Regions from separate parts of the Mesorhizobium sp. M0227 genome, predicted to be linked through region 2. Evidence: predicted binding sites of a transcription regulator. Region 2 holds the regulator's gene; each other region holds the start of a gene.
The links. Region 2 encodes LexA, which represses DNA repair genes until DNA is damaged. Its sites were predicted from a motif close to TGTTCNNNNTGTGTTCNG; they were not measured.
Positions count from the first base shown of each region.

Region 1: a site for LexA is predicted at 2,580-2,597, ahead of NKJ00_RS19715 (ATP-dependent helicase). Genes of this name have one in related genera too.
Region 3: a site for LexA is predicted at 2,476-2,493, ahead of dinB (DNA polymerase IV). Genes of this name have one in related genera too.
Region 4: a site for LexA is predicted at 2,557-2,574, ahead of NKJ00_RS27965 (single-stranded DNA-binding protein). Genes of this name have one in related genera too.

Region 1 covers NZ_JAMYSJ010000014.1:20,447-24,605, reverse strand. Annotated here, with positions in the region: gene NKJ00_RS19715 (ATP-dependent helicase) at 1-2,540, opposite strand, end outside; gene NKJ00_RS19710 (glucose/quinate/shikimate family membrane-bound PQQ-dependent dehydrogenase) at 2,793-4,159, shown strand, end outside.
Region 2 covers NZ_JAMYSJ010000022.1:28,000-32,158, reverse strand. Annotated here, with positions in the region: gene kynA (tryptophan 2,3-dioxygenase) at 1-108, shown strand, start outside; gene kynU (kynureninase) at 188-1,435, shown strand; gene lexA (transcriptional repressor LexA) at 1,848-2,588, shown strand; gene NKJ00_RS24305 (ComEC/Rec2 family competence protein) at 2,582-4,159, opposite strand, start outside.
Region 3 covers NZ_JAMYSJ010000010.1:91,768-95,926, forward strand. Annotated here, with positions in the region: gene NKJ00_RS16050 (cupin domain-containing protein) at 1-716, shown strand, start outside; gene NKJ00_RS16055 (excalibur calcium-binding domain-containing protein) at 850-1,182, shown strand; gene dinB (DNA polymerase IV) at 1,197-2,444, opposite strand; gene NKJ00_RS16065 (winged helix-turn-helix transcriptional regulator) at 2,566-2,982, opposite strand; gene NKJ00_RS16070 (dihydrofolate reductase family protein) at 3,086-3,685, shown strand; gene NKJ00_RS16075 (2OG-Fe(II) oxygenase) at 3,710-4,159, opposite strand, start outside.
Region 4 covers NZ_JAMYSJ010000031.1:49,959-54,117, forward strand. Annotated here, with positions in the region: gene NKJ00_RS27950 (hypothetical protein) at 58-588, shown strand; gene NKJ00_RS27955 (MarC family protein) at 735-1,364, shown strand; gene NKJ00_RS27960 (OsmC family protein) at 1,392-1,817, opposite strand; gene NKJ00_RS27965 (single-stranded DNA-binding protein) at 1,935-2,456, opposite strand; gene NKJ00_RS27970 (ArsR/SmtB family transcription factor) at 2,683-2,997, shown strand; gene NKJ00_RS27975 (SRPBCC family protein) at 2,994-3,497, shown strand; gene NKJ00_RS27980 (ATP-dependent Clp protease proteolytic subunit) at 3,522-4,127, shown strand.

The sequences.
Region 1 (4,159 bases), on a different contig from region 2:
TCGCCGACATTGAAGGGCGATGGCGTGTCGGCCACGGATTTGGCGACCAGTTCGCCGTCGATGGTGCGGCCTTTGACCGAGGTGCGGCCGGCGCCGTAGCCGGAATCGGTCTCGCCATAGCCGATGCGCTCGACCTGGTGGCCGGAGCGCGAGCCCCAGTTGCGGTCGGTGGCTTCGGTGCGGTTGGCCTGCGCGCGCTGCCAGCCCGGCGTCGCATAGGTGTTGGAGAAGGCGCCGGATTTTTCGGTGTCGGCGCCGACATTGTCGAAGCGCGAGGCGCCATAGGGGTTCTGCCGTCCTGCGCCCTGGCCGCCGCGGCCGGAGGCAAAAGAACCGCCGCCGTAGGAGTTGCCGTAGCCGCCATAGGAGTTGCCGCTTTCGGCGACCTCGACATGGGCTTCCGGCAGTTCGTCGAGAAAGCGCGACGGGATGGTCGACTGCCACAGGCCGTGGATGCGGCGGTTGGAGACGAACCACAGATGCAGGTTCTTCTTGGCGCGAGTCAGGCCGACATAGGCAAGCCGGCGCTCTTCCTCCAGCCCGGAGCGGCCGCCTTCGTCCAGCGCTCGCTGGTGCGGGAACAGACCTTCTTCCCAGCCGGGCAGGAAGACGGTCTCGAATTCGAGGCCCTTGGCCGAATGCAGCGTCATGATCGAGACGGCGTCGAGCCCGGCGTTCTGCTCAGCGTCCATGACCAGTGCGACATGCTCGAGGAAGGAGCGCAGCGATTCATACTCCTCCATCGAGCGGATCAGCTCTTTCAGGTTCTCCAGCCGGCCGGGGGCTTCAACCGAGCGGTCGTTCTTCCACATGTCGGTGTAGCCGCTCTCTTCGAGAATGGTCTCGGCGAGTTCGGTGTGCGGCGTGGTTTCCAGCGCCTTCTGCCAGCGTTCGAAATTGGCCGCGACTTCGCGCAAGGCGGCGCGCGGCTTCGGCTTCAACTCGTCGCTTTCGGCGAGCTTGGCGGCGGCTTCCAGCATTGGGATGCGCAGCGCGCGGGCCGTGTCGTGGATCTGGCGGATGGTGGCTTCACCAAGGCCGCGCTTGGGCACATTGACGATGCGCTCGAAGGCGAGGTCGTCGGCGCCTTGCGCCACCACGCGGAAGAAGGCCAGCGCATCGCGGATCTCCATGCGCTCGTAGAAACGCGGGCCGCCGATGACGCGGTAGTTGAGACCGAGCGTGACGAAACGATCCTCGAATTCGCGCATCTGGAAGGACGCGCGGACCAGGATCGCCATGTCGTTGAGATTGTGCTTTTGCCGCTGGTAGGTCTCGATGGTCTCGCCGACGGCGCGCGCTTCTTCCTCGGAATCCCAGGCGGCGTGGACATGCACCTTGCCGTCCTCCGGCTCGTTGCGGTCGGTGAACAGCGTCTTGCCGAAGCGGCCCTCATTGTGGGCTATGAGGTGGGAGGCGGCCCCCAGTATGTGCGCGGTCGAGCGGTAGTTGCGCTCCAGCCGGATGATGGTGGCGCCGGGAAAATCCTTGTCGAAGCGCAGGATGTTGTCGACCTCGGCGCCGCGCCAGCCATAGATGGATTGGTCGTCATCGCCGACGCAGCATATATTCACGCTCACGGGCTGTTCCGCGCCTGCCGGCGCGGGCCCTCCGCGGGGGCCTCGCAACGGCTCGGACGGACGGTCGTCCTTGCGGCCTTCGGCCGATTGGAGATTAGTCGCCGAAGGCTTGCGCCCGGCATCCGGCCTTTGCGCCAGGAGCCGCAGCCACATGTACTGGGCGGTGTTGGTGTCCTGGTACTCGTCGACGAGGATGTATTTGAAGCGCTTATGGTATTCCTTGAGCACGTCCGGATTGGCGCGGAAGATGCGGATCGGGTGGCAGAGCAGGTCGCCGAAATCGCATGCGTTCAGCGTCTTCAGCCGCTCCTGATAGGCCTTGTAGAGCTCGCGGCCCTTGCCGTTGGCGAAGGCGCGCGCATCGCCCTCGGCGATGTCGGCCGGGCCTTGCCCCTTGTTCTTCCAGCCGTCGATCATCTGGGCGAACTGCTTGGCCGGCCAGCGCTTGTCGTCCAGACCTTCGGCCTGGATCAGCTGCTTGATCAGCCGCACGACGTCGTCGGTGTCGAGGATGGTGAAATCGGAGCGCAAACCGGCGAGTTCAGCATGGCGGCGAAGCAGCTTCACTCCAATCGAGTGGAAGGTGCCGAGCCATGGCATGCCCTCGACATTGCCTTCGCCGATCAGCACGCCGATGCGGATCTTCATCTCGCGCGCGGCCTTGTTGGTAAAGGTCACCGCGAGGATCTGCGACGGGAACGCCTTGCCGGTGGCGAGGATGTGAGCGATGCGCGTGGTGAGCACGCGGGTCTTGCCGGTGCCGGCTCCGGCCAGCACCAGAACCGGGCCTTCGGTGGTTTCCACCGCCAGCCGTTGCTCGGGGTTCAGCCCCTTGAGATAGTCGGGCGCGTTGTTGTGGCCGCTGCGGGCAGCCATGGCGCGCGCGGCGATGCCCGACGGGGCCGTGGGCCGCGCATTGGGTTCGTCGAAAAAGGGCATGTCTTCGGAAAAGCCGGACATTGCCCCGAATGTAGTGATTCGGTGGGGAAAGACCAGAACTGTCTACGTTTTGTTCCGCTAAAGTGCCCGATTGCTGCCCCGCGCTCCCACTGCGGTCGATGTTATTCCAATTGCGATGGACCATTACCGCCTGCGCTTGAGGCCCGTGCTTGACAGGCGGGACCGTCAGGAGAAAGTTGTGCTTCGGGCAGCGACGCAATGCCGGGTTGCCATGGCCGCGCCGCGAAGCGCAACAGTCGAAGGAGTATCATCTTGGCTGTCACCATCACATCCCTCATTCTTTTCCTCATCGGCCTGGCACTCGGCGGCGGCGGCATCCGCCTGGCGATGCTGGGCGGCAGCTGGTACTATGTCGTTGCCGGCCTTGCCTTCCTGATCGCCGCCTGGCTGCTCTACCGGCGCCGGTCCACCGCACTGTGGCTCTACGCGGTGATCGTGCTCGGCACGTTGGCCTGGGCGGTCTGGGAAACCGGCTTCGACTGGTGGGAACTTGGACCGCGCGGCGGCATCATCGTGCTTCTCGCTTTGTGGCTGCTGACGCCGTGGGCGAGGCGGGGTCTTGCCGGCCCTGACGGGCGCGCACCGCTGATCCTTGCCGTGCTGGCCTCGCTGGCCGTCGCCGGTTATTCGATGACATCGGACCCGAAGGACATTGCCGGTGAACTCGGCACCGACAAGGTGGTCGCCAACGCCAATCTCGGCAATGATGTGCCGGCCGGCGAGTGGCACTATTACGGCCGCACGCAGTTCGGCCAGCGCTATTCGCCGCTCGACCAGATCACGCCTGACAATGTCGCCAAGCTGCAGCCGGCGTGGACCTACCAGACCGGCGACGTGAAGGGTCCGGACGATGTCGGCGAGACCACCTATCAGGTGACGCCGCTGAAGATCGGCGACACGCTCTACATCTGCACGCCGCACAATTTCGCCATCGCCATCGATGCCGCGAGCGGCAAGGAGAAATGGCGCTTCGATCCCAAGGTCAAGCTCGACAAGGACCGCCAGCACCAGACCTGCCGCGGCGTGGCCTATTATGCCGATGCCGCCGGCGCCGCCGGGCAGCCCTGTGCGACCCGCGTCTACCTGCCGACCTCGGACGCGCGGCTGATCGCGCTCGACGCCGCCAACGGGCAGGTCTGCCCGGCTTTCGCCGAGGGCGGCACGCTGAACCTTCTGACCAACATGCCCTATCCGAAGTCGGGCTATTACTACTCGACCTCGGCCCCGCTGATATCAGGCGGCAAGATCATTGTCGGCGGCGCGGTCAACGACAATTATTCGACGCAGGAGCCGTCCGGTGTCATCCGCGCCTACGACGCTGCCACCGGCGCGCTGGTGTGGAACTGGGATTCCGGCAATCCGGACCAGACGACGCCGCTGCCGGCCGGCCAGACCTATACCGCCAACTCGCCCAACATGTGGTCGACGCCGAGCGCCGACGAGAAGCTCGGCCTGCTCTACGTGCCGCTCGGCAACCAGACGCCGGACCAGCTCGGCGCCGGGCGCAGTGCCAATGTCGAGAAGTTCTCGTCGTCGATCACCGCGCTCGACCTCAACACCGGTCAGGTGCGATGGGTGCGGCAGACCGTGCACCACGATCTCTGGGACATGGACGTACC
Region 2 (4,159 bases):
ATCGGCCTGAAACGCGGCACCGGCGGCACGTCGGGTGCTTCGTATCTGAAGAAAATGCTCGAGGTCGTGCTGTTCCCGGAGCTGTGGACGGTCCGCACCCGGCTCTGACGTCGAAATGAAAACAGGCACACCGAGGGGACGCGCTGTGGCGGAAAACCCTTCGCGAACAACCGGGGACTGACCGACCATGAGTGGAATTCCTGATCTCGCCGCAGTCGAAGCGATGGATGCCACGGATCCGCTGCGGGCCATGCGCGACCGTTTCATTCTGCCGGAGGGGATGATCTATCTCGACGGCAATTCACTGGGGGCAGCGTCTCATGCCGTTTTCAGCGAGCTGCAGCAGGCGGCGACCCAAGAATGGGCCCAGGATCTCATCCGAGCTTGGAACACGGCCGGATGGTTCGAGATGCCAATCGAACTCGGCGACCAGCTCGGACGCCTGATAGGAGCCGCGGCCGGCCAGACCGTTGTCTGCGACACGACATCGACCAACATCTACAAGGTGCTGCACGCGGCGATGGAGATGCGGCCCGGCCGGTCGGCCATCGTCGCCGAAGGTGACAGTTTTCCCACCGACCTGTACATCGCCGAAGGCGTGGCCTCGACCCGGGATGGCGTCCTGCTGCGCCTCGCGGGTGTCGACGCGCCGACCATCGAAGAGCTGATCGACGAAAACGTCGCGGTGGTGCTGGTCAATCACGTCAATTACAAATCGGGTGAACTGCGCGACATGGCGGCGCTGACGCGCAAAGCTCATGCGGCCGGAGCGCTGATCGTCTGGGATCTTTGCCACACCGCCGGCGCCCTGCCCGTCGAGCTCGATCACGCAAATGCCGATTTCGCCATCGGCTGCACCTACAAGTACCTCAACGGCGGTCCGGGCGCACCGGCCTTCATCTATGCCGCGCAGCGCCACCACGGCGATATCAGCCAGCCGCTCAGCGGCTGGTGGGGCCATGCGCGGCCCTTTGCCTTCGAACGGGGTTATGTTGCCGGCACCGGCATCCGCCGCTTTTTGTGCGGCACTCAGCCGATCCTGTCGATGCGGGCGCTCAGAGGCGCGCTTGCCATCTGGAATGACGTCGACATGGCGGCATTGCGAAAGAAGAGTGTCGCGTTGACAGAACTGTTCATCCAGCTCGTCGAAGCCAGGTGCGGCGCCTACGGTCTCACGCTGGAGACCACCCGCGACGCGACCAGGCGCGGCAGCCAGGTGTCGTTCCTTCACGATCACGGCTATCAAATCATGCGGGCGCTGATCGAGCGCGGCGTCATCGGTGATTTTCGTGCGCCATCGACCATCCGTTTCGGCTTCACGCCGCTCTATGTCGGCTACAAGGATGTGTGGCTGGCGGTTGAGGTGCTGGAGGATATTCTGCGCACGGGCGCATGGAAGGACCGCCGTTTCGCGGTCAAGGAAGCCGTTACCTGACGCAACGATCCCCGCGATCCACCGCCGCCGCCCTCACTGCCTTGGCAGATGACGGAGGGCTGAATTTCCAGCCACAAATGCCAACAGACGTTGGCGTTTTGGCTCCGTTTCGTTCACGGCAAACGAACGTCCCGAAGATTGATATCGTCCTTTGTGGAGGTCGATAGACTAATAATGCCAAGCCTTGGGTCGAGGATGAGCCACAGGTCATTAACCATAATAATTTCAATGTGAGCAGGCGCATCGCCGTGCCTAGCGCCTGTTGATCGCGACCCGCTGGCAAGCGCCAAATAATTTCAGCAGCCTTAACAAATTCATTAAACTTTAAACGGTTGCAGAACACAACTGGAACAGATAGGGTTTGTTCTGGGTTTGTTTTTCGATTCTGGTTTCAGGTAACCTGGGGGCCGCCATGCTGACGCGCAAGCAACATGAACTGCTGATGTTCATCCATGAACGCCTGAAGGAGAGCGGCATTCCGCCATCCTTCGACGAGATGAAGGAGGCGCTTGACCTTGCCTCCAAATCCGGGATTCATCGGCTGATCACCGCACTTGAGGAGCGCGGCTTTATTCGCCGGTTGCCCAACCGGGCACGCGCGCTGGAAGTGCTGCGATTGCCGGACTCGATCGCGCCCGGTCTCAACGCGGCAAAGAAGTTTTCGCCAAGCGTCATCCAGGGCAGTCTCGGTCAGGGTGGCGCCCTTGGCCGGCAGATCAAGCCGGCGCCTTCGCGGATGCCCTCGCCCGGCAATGATGACGATGCGGTCTCCGCCGTGTCGATCCCGGTCATGGGCCGTATCGCTGCCGGTGTGCCGATCGATGCCATCCAGCATCAGACGCATTCGATCTCGGTGCCGCCGGACATGATCATGGGCGGCGCCCACTATGCGCTGGAGGTCAAGGGAGACTCGATGATCGAGGCCGGTATCTTCGACGGCGACACCGTCATCATCCGCAATGCCGACACGGCGAGCCCCGGCGAGATCATCGTGGCGCTGGTCGATGAAGAGGAAGCGACGCTGAAGCGGTTCCGCCGCAAGGGCGCTTCGATTGCTCTCGAAGCCGCCAATCCGGCCTATGAAACCCGTATTTTCGGCCCGGACAGGGTCAAGGTGCAAGGCAAGCTCGTCGGCCTGATCCGCCGCTACTGAGGCGGCTGTGGGTTGGCCGCTGGCTTCTCCGGTTTCTTGAAGGGTGCCAGCCCCCTTGCCTCACGAGAGTATTTGCGTTGCGTGTGCCAGGGCCGATATGGGCTGTCCACCGCGAAGCTGATCGTCGCCGGCGTGGTCGCCGATTGGCGATCGAAGAAGACCGCGGCACTGCCTTTGCGAGCCAGTTGCCGCTTGGTGATGACGAGAACCAGCGGATTGTGACAGGCGTCATACGCGGTGGCGTCATTGATGACGATCAGCTCGGCGAAGCCGCAGGCTTTCCAGGCGTCCTTGCGGTCCTCGACATAGGCAATGATCGCACCGGACATGTGCCTGGCCACGCAAACGCCTGAGGAGCAATAGAACGGCGATCCCAGCGGCAGATCAACGGCATCCGCGACATCGAATTGCCCATCGCTGTTGTCGAACACCTCTGGCACGACGATGGTTTCTGATGTCAGGGCGCGTTTCCAGTTGTCGACGGTGAATTCGTTCGGCCGTTCCCGGCTGACGGCAAGCTCACCGCCACCGATCGGCAACGCCACCAGCCGGGCGTCTTCCGAGATTAGCACATCCGGCGTGCGCGTATCCGAGACGGTCAGCAAGCCTGCCAGCGCGAATGGCAGAGCAGCGAGCCGCAGCCAAGTTGTCGCCATTGTCGCGATGACCAGGGCAATTGCCACCAACAGGACCGACTGCTGCGAAATCAGCCCGACCCCATCGACAGGCGAACGCTCGGAGATCCAGCCTGATATGGCGATCATCATCGTCAGGCCCTTACCCATCAGGTAGAGAGCCGGCCAATCCAATCCGAAAGGCATCAACAGCGCGCTGGCGACGGCCAGGAACATGACGACGGTGACGATCGGCATTACCGCGAGATTGGCAAACAGGCTGAGCGGCGAGACACGCTGAAAATGCCAGATGGCAAACAGCGTCGTCGCGCTTCCCGCGATGATCGAGGTCATGGCAAGGCCGGTTGCCGCCAGCAGGAATTTTCGCGTCAGGAAACCGGGCACGGATCGCTTTGGCGGCGGCGGTCTTGCTTTTCCCGCGCGGTGATCCGCCCAGCCGGCATAGGCGCCGACCAGAGCCGCGGTCGCGGCGAACGACATCTGAAAACTCGGGCCGACCACCTCATGCGGCGACACCACGATGACGGCGATCGCCGAGATCGCCAGATTGCGCATGGTGAGTGCTGCTCGATCGAACAGCACGGCAATCAGCATCACCGCCAGCATGATGAAGCTGCGCTCGGCGGCAACGACGACTCCCGAGATGATGAGATAGGCCGCGATCGAGAACAGTGCGGCGGCGGCGGCATACTTCTTGACCGGGCGACGCGCGGAAAAGTCGGTAAACAAGGCGAAGGCGCCGCGCAGCAAACCCATGATGGTGCCTGCGACCAGAGCCATGTGCAGTCCCGAAATGGAGATGATGTGGTAGATGCCGGTACGTCGCATCGCCTCATTGATGTCATCGGGAATGCCGGCGCGCACGCCGACGATCAGCGCCGCGGCGATCTCGCCTTCGGCGCCGCCGACGCTCGCCCTGATATGGTCGGCGATGCC
Region 3 (4,159 bases), on a different contig from region 2:
GGCATTGCCTCATCAACACCAGCGACGCACCCTGCCGCTACGTCCTCGTCGGCGAGCGCAACCCGAACGACGTTGTCGTCTACACCGCCTCCAACAAGGTGCTGGTGCGCGCCTTGGGCAGCCGTGCGATCTTCGATCTCGCGGCGACCCGAACCTACTGGGACGGTGAGAGCACCGGCCTCGCCGCCGGCGATCCGTTGCCGTCGGATGTGACGGCCGGTGTCACCAAGGCCCCGGCCGCGCCGATCCCGCCGGTCGCCAGCGATGCTGTCGAGTGGAAACAGGAAGGCGAGGGGGCGCGGTTCGGTGGTCGGTCCAAACACCTCACCTGTGCCGCCTTGGGACGGCCCGACTACCATGTCGGCGTGCTGATCGAGGCGCCGGCCCCCGGCATGCGCCTGGCGCCCAGGCACTACCATATGCTGGAAGAAGAGCATGCGCTGATCCTGGAAGGGCAGGTGACGCTGCTGCTTGGCGAGGAGCGCCACGAGATGAAGGCCGGCGATTATGTCTGCTTTCCCGCCGGCCTGGCGGTCGGGCATTCCTTCCTCAACAGCGGTACGGAACCGTGCCGCTATCTGATGATCGGCGAGAAAAACCCCAACGAGGTCTGCGTCTATCCCGATTCCAACAAGATGGCGGTCGACGCCTTGCGTTGGCGCGACGGCATTTTCGATATGGCCGGGGTTAGGCGGTATTGGGATGGCGAAGCGTAGAACTGAAAGTGTCGATATCCGACTCAAATAGCCGCGCTCTGAACGCGAGAACCGTTCGGAGATAGGCGTTGTTGCCACCCTACCTGGGTGACGCTAGTCTGGTTCGGGCACTTCAACGGGGGAGTTGGCGGGGATGCTCCTGCCATTCTTGCGATGGCCTTCACGCTATCACCGCCGCCTTGGCAGGCTGAGATGGGTGGCTTTGTTCGCGCCGTTCATTCTGTTGTCGGGCTATATCGTCTATGGCTTCGTCGGCATTCGGTTTGATACGCCTCTCTCGGTGCTGAGGCACCTTGCCGCGTTCCCGAACTGCACGGCCGCCCGCAGGGGCGAACCTGGCTATTGGCCGACTCACGATGCCGACCATGACGGCATAGCCTGCGAGCCCTGGCACGGGGCAAGCCGACGACACGGGGCAAGCTCCACTGGCGTTCGGGTCCATCGTTACTCGCGTACCGGCCCATAGCCTTTGCCTTGGCTTCACAGCTCCTTCTCCGCCAGTTCCCTGAATTCATCCGGCACCGAGCGCGCCGCTTCCAGTGCCACCGTGCCGTAGCCGACCGCCTGTTTGCCGAAGCGCTCGCGGATCTTGTCGATGGCGCGGTCGGCGTCGAAGCGTGCCAGGCCTTTCCTGGTACCGGGCCGGCGTTTCTCATCGGCGAGGCCGAGCGGCAGTTCGAGTTGCAGCTCGAAGCTTTCCTCGAGGTGCGAGACCGAGATCGCCAGCAGCGAGATCGTTTTGTCATGCGGGTGGTCGGCGAGCACGCCGCGCACCAGGTCGCCGGCGATCTCGGCCAGGATGGTTGTCGCCGAGATCGGCTGGTCAAGCGTGATCGATCGTGTGACTGCGCTGAGATCGGCAAAGCGCACACGCACGGTCACCGTGCGGCCGGGCCGTGCCTTGGCGCGCAGGCGGCTGGCGACGCGGTCGGCCAGATGCAGCAGAGTGGGCACGATGACCCGTGCTACGGCAGGCTTCTCTCCGAGTGCCGATTGTGCGCCGGCGGAATGCGCGCGGCGCTTCGTCTCCAGTTTGCGCGGGTCACGGTTCCAGGACAATGCGGCCAGCTTTTCGCCGGCGGCGGGGCCGAGCAGCCGCGTCAGCGCGCCGCTGCGCGTCCTGGCCAGCTGGCCGATGGTCTCGACGCCGATTTCCGCCAGCCGCGCTTTGGTCGCCGAGCCGACGCCCCACATCAGCCCGACCGGCAGGTCGTGCAGGAAAGCGAGCTCGCTGCCGGGTTCGACGACCACCAGCCCATCGGGTTTTGCCACCTGCGAGGCGATCTTGGCCAGATGCTTGGTGCGGGCGACGCCGATCGAGATCGGCAGGCCGAGTTCGGCGCGTACCCGGCTGCGGATCGTCGTGGCGATCTCCTGTGGGGAGCCGAACAGATGCGTGCAGCCGGCAACGTCGGCAAAGGCCTCGTCGATGGAGATGCGCTCGACCAATGGCGTAAAATCGTCGAGCACCTTGATCGCCGCGTCGCCTAGCCGCTGGTAATGGCTGAAATTGCCACCGACGAAGATCAGATGCGGGCAGAGTTCGCGCGCCTTGCGCCCGGGCATGCCGCCGCGCACGCCGAAGGCGCGGGCCTCGTAGGAAGCGGCGAGCACGACACCGCCGCCCACCGCGATCGGCTTGCCGCGCAGCGACGGATCGAGCAACTGCTCGACCGAGGCGTAGAAAGCGTCGAGATCGGCATGCAGGATGGTGGCTGTCGTTTCCATCCCGACCGCACATCCGCAGTTGCTGATAGATTGGAACAAATAAAGAACAAAGATGGATCATTGTCAAGGAGGGGCGATTTGTGCGGCAACAGCCATGCCGGTTCCGCCTGAACGCAACCGCCTAGACAATATGCTCCGCTCGCAGCGCCGCTTTCATCCTTTCCAGCGCCGCTTCGCCGCCTGCCGCCAGTTCGTCGGCAATCCTGGCCAGCTTATCGTCGGCCTTGCGGTGCTTGCTGCCCCAGGCGCCGAGCGTCGCCAGCACCGGCAAGAGGTCGATGCCTGCTTCGGTCAGCCGGTAGACGGTTCTCAAGCCATGCGTCGGGTCGTCGCTTCGGGTGAGGATGCCCTCCTCCTGAAGCGTTTGCAGTCGCTCGGCCAGCGTGCGCGAGGAGATGCCTTCGTCGGATTGCAGGAATTCGCGAAAGTGCTTTTTCCCGGCGAAGACCATGTCGCGGACGATGAGCAGCGTCCAGCGGTCGCCGATCAGTTCGAGTGACAGGTTGATCGGGCAGCCGGACTTTTCGCGCGTCGACATCTATGGTTCCATTTTTAAATCACTTTACTATTGACATCATTTTGGCCTTGCGTCAACGGTTCCAAATGTAAACTGTTTTGCGATGGCCCTGAGGAGAATGACGGTGAAAAAGCTGGTCCTGCAGATGCAGATGTCGGTCGACGGCTTTGTCGGCGCCAATGAGGACCATTCCTGGCAGCTCTGGGAGTGGGGTGACGAGAGCGCCTGGGACGGTGCGCTGAAGCAGGACTTTAACGCCGTCTTCGCAGGCATCGATACCATCCTGCTCAGCCGCAAGATGGCGCAGGAGGGCTATCTCACCCATTGGGGCAATGCGGCGAAGAAGTTTCCGCGCGATCCGTTCTACGCCTTTGCGCAGCGCATCGTCGACTCCCGCAAGGTGGTGCTCAGCAACAAGCTCAGGCAATCGGCCTCGGAGCCGGCTTGGGAGCGCACCAGTGTGGTCAGCGGCGACCTGCCGCGCGAAGTCAATGCGCTGAAAGCGGGCGAGGGCGGCGACATGGCGGTGTTCGGCGGCGCCGGTTTCGCGTCGGCGCTGATTGCGGCCGGGCTGGTCGACGAGTTCCAGCTTTTCATCAACCCGGCGGTGCTGGGTGCGGGCCGCCGGATTTTTGATCAGGGCGGTTTTAGGAACCTGTGGCTACTCGGCTCGAAGGCCTATGCCTGTGGCATGGTGGTCAGCCGCTATGCGCCGGCGGGGTGAGGGGGACCTCCATCTTCTCCCTGGTCACTTCGCATCGTGAAAAATGATCCCGACCGTGTGGCGCATGCCTGAGCGCAACCGGCTGACGCCATGGCGCAGGTTGACCCGGTAATTGCCTTTGGTGCCCTGCACCGGCCGGTTGTGGACGGCGAAGACAACGGCGTCGCCCTGGCGCAGCGACACCACTTCGACCCGGCTCTGCATGCGCGGGCGCTGCTCGGTCAGGGCGAACTCGCCGCCGCTGAAATCCCGGCCCGGTTCGGAGAGCAGGATCGCCACCTGCAGCGGAAAGGCGAGGTCGCCATAGAGATCCTGGTGGAGGCAGTTGAAGTCGCCAGGCACATATTGCAGCAGCAGCGGCGTCGGCCGTGACTGGCCGGCGGCATGGCACTGATCGAGAAACGCGGCGTGCGTCGCGGGATAACGCATGGCCTGCCCCATGCGCTCGTTCCACCGATTGGCGACCTCGGCCAG
Region 4 (4,159 bases), on a different contig from region 2:
CAGAACCCCATCACCGCCTACTCCCTCCCAGTCTCCTGACAAGAAGAGGCCACAACCATGTTCGATCAATCCTCGTTTGCCGAAGCCCTGCATAGCCCCGGACCGATCGAAGGGCTTGCCGAAAAACTGAGCCTTTACGGCCGCTTCGTCGGCGCCTGGACTTTCAACGCCTCGCGCCATCTCGAGGACGGTACGGTGCTGACAGGGCGTGGCGAGGTGCATTTCGGCTGGGTGCTGGAAGGCCGGGCGATTCAGGACGTGTGGATCCTGCCCGCGCGGGACACTGGTTCCCAGCCTTCGCTCGGCAAATGGACTTTTTATGGCACGACGCTGCGCGTCTATGATCCCGGCGCGGATGCCTGGCACATCTTCTGGAGCGACCCGCGCAACCAGTATTTCAGCCGCCAGCTCGGCCGCGCCGAGGGTGACACGATCGTGCAAGTGGGCGCCGACGGCATCGGCAGTTCAGTACGCTGGAGCTTTTCACGCATCACCGAAAACTCCTTCCGATGGCTGGGCGAACGCTCGCAAGACAATGGCGCGACATGGCGGCTGGAAGTCGAGTTCCTGGCGCGCCGAGAGGTTTGATCGCCGAGGAATGCAGCAGCAGCCCAGAATAAAAGCGTCGCGATCCTTTGCGCCGGCATCAACCACTTTCCCGCTGACAGTTCCCACCGACCGGGCTTTGCTCTACCAATATTCTGTCCGGGCACGGCCCGGCGGGAGGGTCAGAGATGCCGAGTTTCGACAGCCTGTTCAACGCCTTCGTCACCATTCTCGTGACCATCGATCCGCCTGGCCTGGCGCCACTGTTCCTGGCCGTAACGCGCGGCATGAACCGCGAGGAGCGCCAGCAGGTTTCCGTCCGTGCCTCGATCATCGGCTTCCTGGTGATGGCGCTGTTTGCGGTTGCCGGCGCATCGATCCTGTCGGTGTTCGGCATAACGTTGCCGGCCTTCCGCGTCGCCGGCGGTTTCCTGCTGTTCTTCATTGCCTTCGAGATGGTGTTCGAGCGCCGGCAGGACCGTAAGGAGAAGATCGGCGACGTCGCCATCACCAAGGACATGATCCACAACATCGCCGCCTTCCCGCTGGCGATCCCGCTGATCGCCGGCCCCGGCGCGATTTCGGCGACGGTGCTGCTTTCCGGTTCATTTCAGGGATTTGCCGCGCAGGCCGCCCTGGTGGGCATCATCTTCGTCTGCCTCGCCATCACCTATCTGGTGTTCGTGCTGTCGGAACGCATCGACCGCATCCTCGGCCAGACTGGTCGTTCGATCCTGACCCGGCTGCTTGGCGTCATCCTGGCGGCACTGGCCGTGCAATTCGTGGCCGATGGCATCAAGGCGCTGATGGCGGGGTAACGCGACGAGCTGCCGCCGAAGCCGGCCCTATTTCACAGTCGTGTCGATCACTTCGAAATCGTGGGTAATCGTCGCGGTCTTGGCCAGCATCGCAGACGCCGAGCAATATTTTTCGATCGAAAGGTCGATCGCGCGTTTCACCTTGTCGCTGGAGAGTGCCCTGCCCTTGACGACGAAATGCATATGGATGCGTGTAAAAACCCTGGGCTCGGTTTCGGCCCGGTCGGAGTCGAGTTCGACGACGCAGTCCTCGACCGCCTCGCGGCCTTTTTCGAGGATATGCACGACATCATAGGCCGAACAGCCACCGGTGCCGATCAGCACCAGCTCCATCGGGCTTGGACCCGGCGTCTTGCCTTCCGATCCGTGCGCTGTTCCGAGCACGACCTTGTGACCGCTGCCGGATTCCCCGACGAAGGTGCGCTCCTCGACCCACTTTACGCGTGCTTTCACCGAACTCGTCCTTTCACCGTATTTCCTTGATCGGCCCGGTCAACCTCAATCATGATGCAAAACCCCGAAAGTCCATGAATGACTCTCGGGGCACTGTGTCTGACATAACTGTTGCGATCAGAACGGGATTTCGTCATCCAATTCGCGCGACGAACCGCCACCGCCGCCGCTCTTGGCACCGCCACCACCGCGATTGAAGCCTTCGCTCGGGCTGGACTGGCCGAAATCGGAACCACGGCTGCTGCCGCCACCGGTATAGCCGCCGACCTGACCGCCCTCGCCCTGTCCGCGTGCGTCTAGCATCTGCAGCTCACCGCGGAATTTCTGCAGCACGACTTCCGTCGTGTACTTGTCGGCACCGGTCTGGTCCTGCCATTTGCGCGTCTGCAACTGGCCCTCGACATAGACCTTCATGCCCTTCTTCAGATACTGCTCCGCCACCTTGGCGATGCCCTCATTGAAGATGACGACGTTGTGCCACTCGGTTTTTTCCTTGCGTTCGCCGGAATTCTTGTCGCGCCAGCTTTCCGATGTGGCGATGCGGATGTTGACGACCGGTTCACCCGAATTCAGGCGACGGATTTCGGGATCCGCGCCGAGATTGCCGACCAGAATGACCTTGTTGACGCTACCCGCCATGATATTTCTCCGCGCTCATCCGAAACAAATTTTTGTCGCAGCACCTTACAGGTTGCAGGCGATCGCCGCTTGCCATGGCTGCCTTTACCCACAAGGTTTTTGTTCCCTTTTCGTTCTTATCCGCATCGCTGTTTATTGTCAAGGAATGGCAGCAATGCCGAAGCCGATCATATGGGCTCGAAAAGACCGCTTGCCAAATCGATAAGTATGCACTTATGCTTTTGGCATGATCGAAGCAGAGATTTTTCGCGCACTGGCCGACCCGACGCGCCGCGCCGTCTTTGAGCGGCTGGCCGCCGGCGAGATGAGCGTGTCGGAATTGCGCACCGGGATGACGGTGTCGCAGCCCGCGGTGTCGCAGCATCTGGCGGTGCTGCGTGGCGCCGGGCTGGTGGTCGAGCGGCGAGCCGGCCGCAACGCCTATTACCGCGCCGATCCGCAGGGGCTCGCCCCCTTGCTCTCCTGGATCGAACGCTACCGGACCTTCTGGCCGGAACGCATCGAAAGGCTGAAGGCGGTTTTGAAGGACATGGATCAATGAAGAAGGCGGGATCAACGACCAACAACGGTCAAAGCGACGCCCCGGATGCGCTCGAGTTCGAGTACGAGCTTGCCGAGCCGCCGGAAAAGGTATGGCGGGCCCTGACCGTACCGGAATTGCTGGCCGCCTGGATGATGCCGAACGACATGAGACCCGAGATCGGCAACCGTTTTGCCTTCGCCGGAACGGGCGCGTCGATCGAATGCGAAATCCTCGACGCCGATCCCGAGAAGCTGCTGCGCTATTCCTGGCGGGAGCAGCCAGGCGACGCCGCGCGGCAGGATCCGCTCGACAGCCCATTGGACAGCATTGTCACCTTCACACTTGCCCGAACCGTTTCCGGCGGCACGCATCTGCGTGTCGTCCATGACGGCTTTGCCCGCAAGGCCATGCCTGCCGTCGCCATGGCAGGCGCCGGCTGCCGGGTTTCGCTCGGTGCAAACAGGTCATCTAAGCCAATCGCCGCAAACACGCCTCGCCTCCTGCTTCGCGCGGCCTGAAAACAAAACGGACGGAGAGAGATAATGAGCGGTGTTGCCAGTCTGGTGCCGATGGTTATCGAGCAATCGAGCCGCGGCGAGCGCGCCTTCGACATCTTTTCGCGGCTGCTGCGCGAGCGCATCATCTTCATCAACGGTGAGATCAACGACGACATCTCGGCGTTGGTCTGCGCGCAGCTTCTGTCGCTGGAATCGGACAATCCCGACAAGGAGATCTCGCTCTACATCAACTCGCCGGGCGGCGTGGTCACCAGCGGCTTCGCCATCTACGACACAATGCAATACATCAGCTGCCCGGTGTCGACCGTATGCATGGGCTTTGCCGCATCGATGGGCTCGTTCCTGCTGATGGCAGGCACACCGGGGCGCCGAATTTCCCTGCCGAACGCCACCATCCTGCTGCACCAGCCGCTGGGCGGCTTCCAGGGCCAGGCCTCCGACATCCAGCGCCATGCCGAGCGCATCGGCCGGACGAAACGGCACATGGCCGAACTCTACGCGCAGCATTGCGGCCGCAGCTATGAAGAGGTCGAGCGCACGCTGGACCGCGACCACTTCATGACCGCCCGCGAGGCCCAGGCATGGGGCATCGTCGACCATGTTTTCGACACGCGAAAAAAGGCGGCGTGAGCCAGGGCCGGATCGGAGTACGTCCGGCTGTC